DNA from 3 places in the Micromonospora sp. NBC_01796 genome. Region 2 is predicted to be linked to each of the others. Evidence: riboswitches for the same ligand, from Rfam matches in the RefSeq annotation. Region 2 holds a riboswitch; each other region holds the start of a gene.
The links. Region 2 has a riboswitch for cyclic di-AMP ahead of OIE47_RS12965 (C39 family peptidase). Riboswitches for the same ligand answer to the same signal wherever they lie in the genome.
Positions count from the first base shown of each region.

Region 1 (4,329 bases), 550 kb from region 2:
CGTGTCGAGGCACAGCGACCACGCCTGGCGGTTGGGCGTGGACGACGAGGAGACCGCCGCCTGGCGGGACGCGGCGAACGCCATGCACATCCCGTACGACGAGGAGTTGGGCGTACACCAGCAGGTGGAGGGCTTCACCCGGCTCCAGGAGTGGGACTTCGCGGGCACCCCGCCGGAGAAGTACCCGCTGCTGCTGAACTACCCGTACTTCGACCTGTACCGCAAGCAGGTGGTGAAGCAGTCCGACCTGGTGCTCGCCATGCACTGGCGCGGGGACGCGTTCACCCCGGAGGAGAAGTCCCGCAACTTCGCCTACTACGAGCGGCGTACGGTCCGCGACTCGTCGTTGTCGGCCTGCACCCAGGCGGTCCTCGCGGCCGAGGTGGGGCATCTCGAGCTGGCCCACGACTACCTGGGCGAGGCCGCCCTGATGGACCTGCACGACCTGAACCAGAACACCCGCGACGGGGTGCACGTCGCCTCACTGGCCGGGGCGTGGATCGCGCTGGTCGCCGGCTTCGGCGGGATGCGCGACCACGGGGACACCCTCTATTTCGCGCCCCGGCTACCGAACCGGATCGACCGGCTGGAGTTCTCGCTGGTCTGGCACGGGCACCGGCTCCGGGTCGACGTACGCGAACGCGAGACGACGTACTCCCTGCGCGACGGCGACAGCAGCGGCGGGGTGGTGGAGCTGTTCCACCACGGGGAGAAGGTCCGGGTCACCTCCGACGAACCGGTGACCAAACCGGTGCCGGAGGCGCGCCCGGCGGGTCCCGCACCGAAGCAGCCGCCCGGCCGCGCCCCGGCCCGCCGGGCCTCGGTGGCCGAGATCGCCGGCCCGACCGTCAAGTCCGAGGTCGAGCCCCCGCGCCGCCCCCGCGCCCAGAAGTAGGTCCGCGGCCGTCCCCGGTCAGAGCAGGGACAGGTGTACGTGGTTGGTGTGGTCGCTGGACGGGTCACCCTTCGCGGACGAGTACGCCTTCCAGCCCGTTGCCGGGAACCAGATCTGGCGGTACCAGATCACGTAGAGGATGCCGAGCCGGTCGGCGTTGCGGACCAGGAACGCGGCGAGGTTGTTGCCGTACGTCTTGTCGCCGCCACTGGCGTCCCCGCCGAACCCGCCGGGCTGCGCGGAGAAGTCGCAGGCCCGGCCCTTCGGGTGTTCGAACGGCCCACCGCTGCGGTAACACGACACGTACCGGGTGAAGCCGAGCCGTTTGGTCTCGGTCAGCGCGTGCAGGGTGCGCGGGGTGACGCAGCCGTTGGTGGTCGGGTCGTTCTGGTTGCAGGACTGCGCCGGCAGGGACCCGTCCCGGTTGCGCGGTGCGGATTCCGCGACCGGTGAGCTGGCGTTCACGAAGCCCTCGGTGCTGGTGCCGCCGACCTGGGAGAGGGCGCGTTCGGCCGCCTCCTTCTGCTTGGCCATCACGGAGAGCTGGCGCTGTTCCTCGGCCATCGCCGCGTCGGCCGCCGCCTTCGCCCGGGTGGCCCGGTCGCGTGCCTCGTACAGTTGGCGAAGTTTGCTGTTGTCGCGCTGCGCGATCAGGTCGAGCCCCCCGGCCCGGTCCATGAAGTCGTCCGGTGAGGCGCTGCCGAGCAGCGCGGAGATCGGCCCGATCCGGCCGATCCGGTAGGCGCTGACGGCGACCTCTCCGACCTCGGGCGTGAGCTGGTCGAGCTGTGCCTCGATTTGCCGCAGTTCGTCGGCGAGCGCCACCTGGTGCTTGCGGGCGTTCTCCACCCCGACGCTCGCGGCGGCGTAACCACGCCCGGCCGACTCGAGTACGTCACGTAAGAGGGGGTTGCCGCCCTCGTCCCCGGGCGCGGTCGGCGAGGAGGGTGCGGCTGCGGCCGGCCCGGCCGCGACGGCGGCACCGCCCAGCAGAGTCACCACGGCGAGCAGGGTCAGGGCCAGCGAGAACCGCTGACGCTTGGGTCTCGTCATGCACGTTCCTCCCGTCGGCCGCCGACCGGGTTAGCTGACGGGTTCGGGACGGAACAGGCCCTACCGCGTGTGCGGACTCACCCCGACTACCTGGTTCCCCGGCTCGCACAAGGCGATTGGGCGGCGGTCGTCGCCGACAGCAGAGGGGGTACCACCGGGTCGGAACCGAGGGTGACATTACCGGATCAGACGGACTTAGTACCCGATTTCAGGGTCGCCGCCAGAGATTTCTCCTGCTAGCGCACCGAACCCCGGCGGGCCTCCGTGAGGAGTGCCCGCCGGGGCGTGTCGTCGTGCCCGGCCCCGGCCGCGTCCCGGAGACCGAAATCTCCGGTGTCGGCCGAGCCGTGGTGTCTCTCCTGATCTAGCGGCGGTCCCCGGTCGAGGGAACACCCGAAGGGTCGTGCGGGGTCACCCGGCGCGGGTCGTCCGAGGCCCGTGCCTGTGCCGCCTCGTCCGCCCAGTCCCGCCGCGCACCCTCGCGCTTGTCGCGTTTGTCCTTCGGCGGACTGGTGCCGGCTCGACCGGACTCCGACTTAGCGGATTTGTGGTGGGTCATGGCATCCTCACGATCGCCTCAGCGCGGGCCGCTGCCACGGCCGCCGTGGTCTTCCTGCCTGACCCGGTTCGCCTTCCCGACCACCGAGCCCGCAAACGGGGATTGGCGGCCCGGCGGCGGGTTGTTCCACTCGTAGGCGGGTACCGGACAGCGGGTGGAGACAGTGACGACCGAGACCACGATCTGGGCCGGGGAGGTGCAGCTCACCGCCGACCTGGTCACCCCTACCGAGGGGACGGTCGGAGTGGTGCTGTTCGCCCACGGCAGCGGCAGCTCCCGGCGCAGCCCGCGCAACGTCGCGGTGGCGAGGGTACTCAACCAGCGGGCCCTGGCGACCGTGCTCGTCGACCTGCTTACGCCCGAGGAGGAGCAGGTCGACGAGAAGACCGCGGAGCTGCGCTTCGACATACCGATGCTCGCCGGCCGGGTGGTCGGGGTGATCGACTGGCTGCGGGCCGAGCCCGACACGGCCGCCGTGCCGATCGGGCTGTTCGGCGCGAGCACGGGTGCGGCGGCGGCACTGGTAGCCGCGGCCGAGCGGCCGGAGCACGTACCGGCGGTCGTCTCCCGCGGCGGCCGCGCGGACCTGGCGGGTCCGGCCCTTTCCCGCGTACGCGCGGCGACCCTGCTGCTGGTCGGCGGTCAGGACGAACAGGTGATCCAGTTCAACCAGCAGGCCCGCGACGCGCTCGGCGGGGAGGTGGAACTGCGGATCATCCCCGACGCGACCCACCTGTTCCCGGAGCCCGGAGCGCTGGAGCAGGTGGCCGACCAGGCCGCCGACTGGTTCGCCGACCGCCTACCCAGTTTCGGCGCCGCCCCCTGACCGGTGCGCGCTTTCGCCGCTGCCCGAGGCCGTCCGTCTGTGGCTCGGACGCCGAACGCGGACCCCTGTCCGACCCGTTCATCGGCGGGATTGGCGGGTAACCCGCTGGCATGCACATCGGGATCATCGGCGCAGGAAACGTAGGTGGAACGCTCGCCCGTCGTCTCGCCGCGGCGGGCCACGAGATCGCGATCGCGAACGCGAGCGGCCCACAGAAGATGCAGGACCTCATGGGCGATCTCGGACACCGGGCGCACGCGGTACCCCCGTCGGAAGCGGCGCGCTTCGGTGACGTGGTGATCGTCGCCGTACCGTTCGGCCGGTACAACGAACTGCCCACGGCGGAGCTGAAGGGCAAAACCGTCATGGACACCGGGAACTACACACCGGACCGGGACGGGAACATCCCCGAGTTGGACCAGGACCAGACCACCTCCAGCGAGATGGTGCAGCAGCACCTGCGCGGTGCGCACGTGGTCAAGGCGTTCAACACCCTGCACGCCGAGAACATGCGCGACCACGCCCGCCAGTCCTCGGCCCAGGAGCGGTACGGCATTCCGATGTCCGGGGACGATCCGCAGGCCAAGCGGGCCGTCGCGGACCTGGTGGAAGAGCTCGGTTTCCAGCCGGTGGACGCCGGTGATCTCGCGTCCGGTGGGCGCAAGCAGCAGCCGGGCGGCATCACCTACGACGCCGACTTCACCGCCGACGAGCTGGTCGAGGCGTTGCGCCTGGACTCCTGACCCGACCACGTCGCTGCCGTCGGCTGGCTGCCTCCGGAGTGCCGGTCACGAGGGGTCCCGCCCCTGCCGGAGTGCGGTGATGGTGTCGACAACCCGGTAGACCACCGCGGTCACCGGCACCGCCACGAAGGCACCGGCGATCCCGCCGAAGAGGGTGCCCGCGGTGACCGCCACCAGGATCACCACCGGGTGCAGGCGTACCTGCCGTTTCATGATCAGTGGTTCGAGCAGGTTGCCCTCGGTCTGCTGTACG
Region 1 covers NZ_CP109078.1:2,267,510-2,271,838, reverse strand. Annotated here, with positions in the region: partial or broken gene OIE47_RS10375 (glycoside hydrolase family 65 protein) at 1-817, shown strand, start outside; gene OIE47_RS10370 (coiled-coil domain-containing protein) at 914-1,948, opposite strand; cyclic di-AMP (ydaO/yuaA leader) riboswitch at 1,952-2,081, opposite strand; gene OIE47_RS10365 (dienelactone hydrolase family protein) at 2,671-3,333, shown strand; gene OIE47_RS10360 (NADPH-dependent F420 reductase) at 3,444-4,076, shown strand; gene OIE47_RS10355 (AI-2E family transporter) at 4,122-4,329, opposite strand, start outside.
Region 1: linked by a shared signal. The riboswitch ahead of OIE47_RS10370 (coiled-coil domain-containing protein) and the one ahead of OIE47_RS12965 (C39 family peptidase) in region 2 are both predicted to bind cyclic di-AMP.

Region 2 (4,329 bases):
CCCCGCCGATGGGCTTCGGCACGACGCCGGTCAGCGCGGTCATCCCGGCGCGCAGTGCGTCGGCCCGAGCACCTCCGCGCGGCTGGAACCAGAGCCCGGAGGTGATCCAGACCGCCAGTCCGAAGTAGCTCAGCACCGCGCGATGTCCGGCAGCGGACCGCGCCGGTGACGGCGCGGGGTCACGGGCATCGCCGCGCTCTGTGCCCGAACGCCCGGAAGGCGGACGGGGACGGATCAACCGAACAATCCGTTCGTGCCACGCCGATGCCTCAATTTCCCTACGGTCGTCGTAGATGGTTCACTCTGTCGGTCCAGGGTGCAGGTCGAGTTTCAGATCGCGAGGAATCGACGCATGGCAGAAATCACTGGGGATCAGCGAGTTCAGTCCGAGGTACTCGAGGGTCTCGCGACCGCCGTGAACCACCGCCGATGGTTTGTTGAGCTGGCGCTGCCCTACCTGGGGGACAACCCGATCGAGATCGGCAGTGGCCTCGGTGACTACGTGCTCGAGTGGGCGCCGCACTTCCCCAGGTTCACGGCCACCGAGGCCGATCCCGACCGGTTGGTGGCACTGAAGGAGCGCCTCGCCGGCGAGTCCAACGTCGAGGTACGGCAGATGCTGCTGCCGCAGCCGGAGCAGGAACGCGGCGACTACAGCGCGGCGGTCTCGTACAACGTGCTCGAACACATCGAGGACCACGTCGGAGCGCTGCGGAGCATGCGGGAACTGGTGCGTCCCGGCGGTGCGATCGTACTGATCGTGCCGGCGTTCGAGTTCGCCATGGGTCCGGCGGACATCGCCACCGGACACGTACGGCGCTACACCAAGAAGACGATGCGGGCCGCGCTCACCGACGCGGGGCTGACCGTGGAGCGGTTGCACTACGCGAACGCCCTCGGCCTCATCGGCTACTACATGGCGACGAACGTGTTCCGGCTGATGCCCAAGGAAGGCCCGATGGTGAAGGTCTACGACAGCCTGGTGCTGCCGGTGACCAAGGCGGCGGAGCAGCTCGTGCGGCCGCCGTTCGGACAGTCCGTCTTCGCCGTCGCCCGGGTACCCGGCGCGTCGGAGGCCTGACCGGAGAGCGACGACCGACACCGTTCAACCCGTCCCCGGTGTCGGCCGTCCACTTACTCCGGCAAGCTCAGCCCTTGACCTGGTACGTGGGCCGGATTACCGCCCGTGCCAGGGTGTGGAAGGTCAGGTTGAAGCCGACGTACGCCGGGCTCGCGTCCGGCGTGAGGTCGAGCTGCTCCACATCGAGGGCGTGTACGGCGAAGAGGTACCGGTGGACGTGGTCGCCGGCCGGCGGGGCAGCGCCGCCGTACTCCTGGGTGCCGTAGTCGTTGCGGACGGCGAACGCACCACCCTCGACGGACCCGGCCTTGCCCGCGCCCCGGGGTAGCTGGGTGACCGACACCGGGATGTTGACCAGGACCCAGTGCCAGAAACCGCTGGTGGTAGGCGCGTCCGGGTCGTAGCAGGTGACCGCGAAGCTGCGCGTCCCGTCCGGGAAACCGGACCAGGCGAGCTGCGGCGACAGGTCGCCACCGCCCACGCTGGAGTGTACGAACTCGGTGCCCAGCGGCTCCCCGTCGCGCACGTCGTCGCTGGTCAGCGTGAACGCCGGCACCGGCGGCAACAGGTCGTACGGGTCCGGCCCGATCGCTCGCTCAAGGTTCATCAGGATGTCCTTCCAAAGAGGGAGACTCAGTGTCTTTGTACCCTGTCCGGCCCGCCTCAGTGCTGCCGGTGGGGGAAACAGTGGGCAACCGGTCTCCCGACGTCCACGACAACGCGGCCGGGCCCCATTCTCGAAATACCGATCCGACCGCTCGTACGGATGGCCCGCCGCTGTTTCAGCCGAGAATCAGCACCGGTTCGGAAACCCTCTACCTCGTACGCGGACGCGCCTTTCATCCGGGCTTTTCCCGGCCGGTTCGGCGGCGCTTTCGTGGTCCGGTCGTGGGCGCTCTCCCGGTCTGGTCGTCGGCGCTTTCCCCGTCGGGTCGTCGGCGCGACCCCCGACCGGCGGAGCGTGAGCGACGACTCGCTGGCCGCCGCACCGGTCGACCGAGGCGGGGGGACCCCGGGTCCGTGGCCGCCGACGAGGGGACCAGCCCACCTCGGCCCAACGGACATTTCTCTGATCCGGACTCCGTGCCGGCAATGTCACCCCGTCGACAAATCCGACGTCGTCAACGTGCGGGACACAAGCGGGTACGTCGGTCGCAGTCAAACTGGTCACTGCGGCTACAACCACTCTCCGTGATCACGAGTCGAGGGTCGCACCACCCGCAAGAAGCGGCATGGGTCACGGTTTAAGCAGGCCAAGAGGGGTTGGCAGGAGCAGAAGCGGCCCAGTAACGTCAGCCCGTCTGGTCCGGCCCTTAGTCACCGCGGGTGACACCGGAACAGGCCCGCTGAGTCGTAACTGTTACGAGCCGGGGACCCAAAGTAGTTCTGGGGTGAATCCGCGAACCATTGGTTCGCGGTAGGGCGTGCTTCCCGCCCGAATCCGTCAGCTAACCCGGTAGGCGGTATCGGAAGGAGAACATGCTCGTGCAGCGCCGTACCTGCCGTGGCCCAACCCTCGATCCCCCCGGCCCGTTCCGCCACCTGCCCCGGCTCGCCCGCATCGCGGTCCAGCCCGCGAAGGTAGCGCACTAGGCCCACTCCGACGACCGGCGACGCACACGCGTACGCGGTCGGTGGCACGAGGACGCGCGTGACCGGTAGGTGATCCGAAATCGCCCGGCAATTCCCGTGGCGAGTTCATCCGGTAACGCATTTCACCGCATCGCGGTGACGGTTCCGCACGCCCCGATCCGGACCCGACGGCTGGCGGTGAATCCGCCCCGCCGATAGCGCGTACCCCGGTCACGTACCCGGCCCCGGCAGAGACATCTCGCCATCCCGATTCATGTGCCCCCGATCGCAGATCGGCACATCTGCGGAGGATCTATATGAAGCATCGTCAGCAACTCCGACGCGTCGTGACCGCCAGCCCGTACCGGGCCGGCGCCGTCTCCGCCGCCGTTCTCGCCGTGGGTCTCACCACCGGCATCCTGCTCACCCAGGGCAACGGGTCCACCCCGCCGGCCAACGCCTCGACCATCGCGGTCGCGGAGAAGATGGGCGGCCAGGCCGGCGCCGAGGTCGCGCCCAGCCTGGTAACCCCGAGCCCGGCCACCCCGTCCCCGAGCGCCTCGACCTCGGCACCGGTTCCGGCGGCCCCGTCGTCGGCCCCGCCCACCGCCGCGAAGGCCGTGGCGACACCGACCAAGGCGGTCAAGAAGGCTCCCCCCGCGTCGAAGGTGCTCGACTACGACTACGAGGCGCAGATCAACGGCTGGTACTGCGGGCCGGCGGCCACCCGGATCGCCCTCACCGCCCGCGACCGTCAGCCGAGCCAGGACGACGTCGCCGCGGCCCTGGGCACCACGTTCAACGGGACCAACTCCGCCGACGACGTCACCCGTGGGCTGAACAGCCTGGCCAAGACCAACTTCTACACGAGCACGTTCATCCAGGGGTCCCCGTCCCCGGCCCAGATGGACCAGCTCCAGGCGGACGTCGTACACGCCGTCAGCAGCGGGTACGCGGTCGTCGCGAACATCGCCGGTTCGGCGACCGACACCGACGGCGGCTGGCACTCGTACGACGGTGGTCACTACCTCACCGTCGTCGGTTACCGCGACAGCGGACGGACCGTGCAGATCGCGGACCCGGCGTTCGTCAACGGGGTCAGCTCCTACTGGATGACCACGATCGACCTGGCCAACTGGATGGCCACCCGAGGCTACTCAGCCTGACCCGCCCTCCCCCCGGTCCCGGGTGCCGACCCAACCGGTCGGCACCCGAGGCTGTCCGTACCAGTGGGACGGTGGCCGCGTTGCCACAACCATCCACGTACGCGTGCGTTGACCCTGTCGTGACCATGGACCTCGCCAATCGGGCGGACACCGGCGACCGCAGGGTCCCGGCGGCCGGCGGTGCTCCCAGTCGCTACTCCGAGCCGGTCGCCACCGCGCGCCGGTACCCCGAACGAAAGGCACAGGTGGTGGCCATGGCCGGTCAGGTGTTCGCCCGATGAGCCGCGTCGACGAGCCGCTGACCCGCGCGGGAATCTGGGAGGCGGCGGCGATGACCATCGCCCAGCACGAGGACCGGGGTACGTCCTACGCTCCCGGCACCTGCGCCTGTTGCACCCCGGACGGCTGCGCGCAGTTGAGCTGGGCGATGGAGGTACGCGCCGGACGTGATCCGGAGTACCCGATCGGCAGCCCGGCCCCGCCAACCCTGAAGTCGATCAGCTGACGCCC
Region 2 covers NZ_CP109078.1:2,816,632-2,820,960, forward strand. Annotated here, with positions in the region: gene OIE47_RS12955 (class I SAM-dependent methyltransferase) at 353-1,081, shown strand; gene OIE47_RS12960 (YbhB/YbcL family Raf kinase inhibitor-like protein) at 1,149-1,688, opposite strand; cyclic di-AMP (ydaO/yuaA leader) riboswitch at 2,416-2,559, shown strand; gene OIE47_RS12965 (C39 family peptidase) at 2,971-3,819, shown strand; gene OIE47_RS12970 (hypothetical protein) at 3,945-4,100, shown strand; gene OIE47_RS12975 (hypothetical protein) at 4,097-4,324, shown strand.

Region 3 (4,329 bases), 1.3 Mb from region 2:
TAGCGTCTTGCCGGGCACAGCGGAAGCCACCATGATGGGCCGATGCGATCGACCCGGCTGGTTACCGTCCGCGCGGCATGCCGCCTGTTCGCCGTTGTTCTCGGCGCCACGATCGCCCTCGCGGTGGCCGGATCACCGGCGTCCGCACACGGTCAGCTCGCCGTCTCCAACCCGGTTGCCGGCGCCACGCTGTCCCAACCGATGCAGTCGTTGGAGCTGTACTTCACCGAGGCTCCGGCGGCCAACGCCTACTTCACCGTCACCGCGCCGAGCGGCGTACGGGTCGACGCCGGTTGGCGGCCCGGCCCGGACAAGCGGCTCGACCGCCCGGTGACCGAGCTGAACCTGGTCAACGGCAAGTGGGAGCCGAAGCTCTACCACACCGGATTCTCGGCGTTCGTCCAGGTTTCGCACTGGCCGGAGAAGGGCGAGTACACCGCCAGTTACCTGTCGGTGGCCTCGGACCGCGAGCCCGTACGCGGAACGGTGAAGTTCTCCTACTCCGGGGCGCCGACCCGCGCGCCGCAGGGCTGGAGCGCACCGACGAACGCCGCCGACCCGGCACTGCTCGCCCTGGCCGAGAACCCGGACAGGCCGGCGTCGAGCAATCCCGGTGCCGGCAACACCGTCGCACCCGCGTCGCCGGTGCCGGACAACGCCAGTGGCGCCTCCGACGACGGCAGCCCGATGGTCTGGTTGCTGCCGGTGCTGCTGCTGGTCGGGGTGATTGTCATCGTCGCCCTGGCGATCCGGCCGCGACGTACGGCCAGAATCAACACCGGTCCGGCGAACCGTGGGCGGCCCGTCACCACCGCGGCGGCCAGACGTGCGGCGGCGGCCCGGAAAGCCGCGGCCGGCAACCAGTCGGCGGGAAAGGCGCAGCCGTCGCGCAAACGCGGCAACCGCTGATCGGCGATCGCTGATTCGACAATCGGCGCCATCACCATTACAGCGGGTATCCATGTTGGCCGGAACCGCGAATAATAACCGAAAGTTGTTGTCCCATAACGCTTTTCGTACCGGATGGGCATGCCCATCGGGACGCGTCACACGGTAAGATTCTTCGCGGTCAACGCCAATCGGCGCCAACCGGTGCCGGCGGGACCGTCGCCTAATCGTCCTGGACGAACCGGGGAACCGAGTACGTGGGGTGAATCCGCAACAGCGGTAGGGATCACTTCCATCCCGAACCCGTCAGCTAACCCGGTCGGCGACCAACGGAAGGATCCTGCATGACGGCACCCCTCCGCCGATGGTTCACGCCTGCCCTGACCCTGGTCACCACCGTGCTCATGGTGGCGCCGTTCTCGGTCCCGGTGCAGGCCGCGCCGGCAACGCCGGCCCCGGCGGCCGAGTCCGACAACCAGTTGCTGAGCGAGGTACTGGAGGCGACCGGCCGGCGTTTCGCCGACGCCAAGGCCGCTCTCGACGCCTCGAAGAAGCGTCAGGCCGTCCTGGCCACCGAGCTGGCGAAGGCCGAGACCCAGATCGAGGAGCTGACCCCCCAGGTCACCGAGATCGCCGCCCGTTCCTACCGCACCGGCAAGCTGGGCGCGGTATCGGCGCTGCTCAACAGCGCGTCCCCGGACTCCTTCCTGGATCGGGCCGTCGCGCTCGACGAGATGAACGCGGTCAACGACCAGAAGCTGCACGAGCTCAACACCGCCCAGGAGTTGGTCGAACGCGCCAAGGCCCTGGCCGACGCCGAGGTCAAGGAGCAGGAGAAGCAGCAGGCCGTGATGGCACGGCAGAAGCAGGACGCGGAACGCTCCCTCGCCCTGGTCGGCGGCAAGAAGCTCACCAACGGCTTCGTCAACGCCAGCTCGCCGGTGGCCAAGGCGGCCCCGCGTACGGCCAGTGGCGGTTGGCCGAAGGAGTCGTGCAACAAGGACGACCCGACCACCAGCGGCTGCGTCACCCCGCGCACCCTGCACGCGTACAACGAGGTGAAGAAGGCGGGCTTCAACCGGTTCGTCGGCTGTCACCGCAACGGTGGTCCGTTCGAGCACCCGAAGGGCCGCGCCTGCGACTGGTCACTACTGAACAGCGGGTTCGCCTCCGCGCGTACGCAGGACCAGCGGCTGTACGGCAACAACCTGACCGCGTTCCTGGTCCGCAACGCGGACCGGCTCGGCATCCTCTACGTGATCTGGTACAAGCAGATCTGGTTCCCCGCCACCGGCTGGAGCTCCTACAGCGGCGAAAGCGACCACACCGACCACGTACACATGTCCATGCTCTGACCCGCTCCACGCCGCGTCGATCTAGGGCAAATGGGTGTTTGTTGATCTCTATCCACCCCCATTTGCCCTAGATCGACGCGGCGTGGAGCGGGGAGGGCGAGGGGGGCGGGGGGAGAGGCGGGGGGAGAGCTTGAGGTGGGGTGACGTGTCATCCTGGCGGGTATCATGAGCGGGTGGCGGCGAACGGGGAGCGGTGGCTCAGTGAGCGGGAGCAGCGTGCCTGGCGTTCCTTCATCACCATGCAGATGGAGTTGCAGAGCAAGCTGAACCGGCAACTGCTCGCCGACACCGGCCTCTCCGAGAGCGACTACGCCGTCCTGGTCCACCTCAGCGAGGCCCCCGAGGGGCGGCTGCGGATCTTCCAGCTCCGGGGCCACCTCCAGTGGGAGAAGACCCGCCTCACCCACCACCTGGGGCGGATGGCCCGGCGCGGACTGGTCGACCGGGAGCCCTGCGTGACCGACCCGCGGGGCGCGTTCATCCAGATCACCGAGACCGGCCTGGCGGAGATCACCAGAGCGGCGCCGAAGCACGTGTCGCACGTACGGCGCCTGGTGGTCGACGTACTCACCCCGGAGCAACTCGACACCCTCGGGGAACTCTCCGACGTCATCCGGGCCGCATTCGACGCCGAGCCCTGCGACGCCGACACCGAGGACGACCCGCAGCGGGTGCCCTGCGACGAGTGAGACCGGCCCCGAACCGGGGCCGGCCCCACTGAAAGCTGTGCACCACCGCGTCAGGCGCGGTTGAGGACCCAGGTCAGGCCGCTGGCGTCCTTCGGCGTCAGGGTCAGGGTGTTCCCCCCGCACTGGTAACGGCCCTCGCCCAGCAGCGGCTGGATGTCGACCACGTCGCCGCTGCGGCTGGCGCCGTCACCGACGTACTCCGAGATCCTGACGTTCTCGAAGAGCGTGGCCGGCGTCGGCTCGGTCAACCCCACGGTGACCCGGGTGTCGCCCCACTGCAACGGCGGCACCGGGGCCCAGTCGCCGGTGGTGCCGCCACCGGCGCCGGTGCTGACCGTGCCGCTGGCCTTGCCGGCGTAGCTGAACGTGCCGGCGATCCTGGCGTCGCCGAGTTGGGCCTTGAAGGTCACCGGCTTCATCGAGCCGAAGTCGACCGTGGTCTCGCCGTTCGGCCCGATCTTGACCAGTACCCCGTCCCCGCCACCGATGCTGGCGCTGGCCAGTGCCCCGCCGGTCTGCCCGGCGGCCGAGGCGGTACGCCAGTCCCCGGTCACGCAGGACGCCACCGGGCCACCGGTCGCCGGCGCGGCGGTCGCGCTGCCGGACGGCGCCACGGCGCTCGTGCCGCCGGACGGGCTCGGTGTGGCCAGGCCGACGGCTCCCCCTTCGGTGCAGCCGCTCACGGCCAGGCCCAGTCCGGCCAGGGTCGCCACCGCCGCTATCGCCGAAGTACGCATTCGTCCTCCTCCAGTTCGTCCGGGGCGGCTACCCGTCGCGCCGATCGCGGCGCTTCGTCGGGCCCGCGACACCGATCGCGGCGTCACGGGATCCGCCCACCGCTTCTGCTACCCAGAACCGGACATCGACCAAACCGGAAGCCCTACGCTGCCCTGGGGGCCACCACCTCCCCCGCGCCCGTCCCGTCCCCCGGAAGGCACCCCATGAAGATCATCGCCGCCGATGTGTTCGTCACCTGCCCCGGCCGCAACTACGTCACCCTGAAGATCACCACGGATGACGGCCTGGTCGGGTACGGCGACGCCACCCTCAACGGCCGTGAACTCTCCGTCGCGTCGTACCTGCGCGACCATCTCGTCCCGCTGCTGATCGGGCGGGACGCGGCGCGGATCTCCGACACCTGGCAGTACCTGTACCGGGGCGCGTACTGGCGGCGGGGTCCGGTCACCATGACCGCCATCGGTGCCGTCGACGTGGCCCTCTGGGACATCAAGGGCAAGGCCGCCGGCCTCCCGGTCTACCAACTCCTCGGCGGGGCGGCCCGGGACGGGGTCACCGTCTACGGCCACGCCAGCGGCGCCGGGATCGACGAGGCGGTCGCCGACGTCGCCCGGTTCCTGGCCGACGGCTACCGGGCGGTCCGCGTCCAGTCCGCGATC
Region 3 covers NZ_CP109078.1:4,104,495-4,108,823, reverse strand. Annotated here, with positions in the region: gene OIE47_RS18945 (copper resistance CopC family protein) at 43-909, shown strand; cyclic di-AMP (ydaO/yuaA leader) riboswitch at 1,099-1,229, shown strand; gene OIE47_RS18940 (coiled-coil domain-containing protein) at 1,233-2,243, shown strand; gene OIE47_RS18935 (MarR family winged helix-turn-helix transcriptional regulator) at 2,417-2,932, shown strand; gene OIE47_RS18930 (hypothetical protein) at 2,983-3,669, opposite strand; gene manD (D-mannonate dehydratase ManD) at 3,874-4,329, shown strand, end outside.
Region 3: linked by a shared signal. The riboswitch ahead of OIE47_RS18940 (coiled-coil domain-containing protein) and the one ahead of OIE47_RS12965 (C39 family peptidase) in region 2 are both predicted to bind cyclic di-AMP.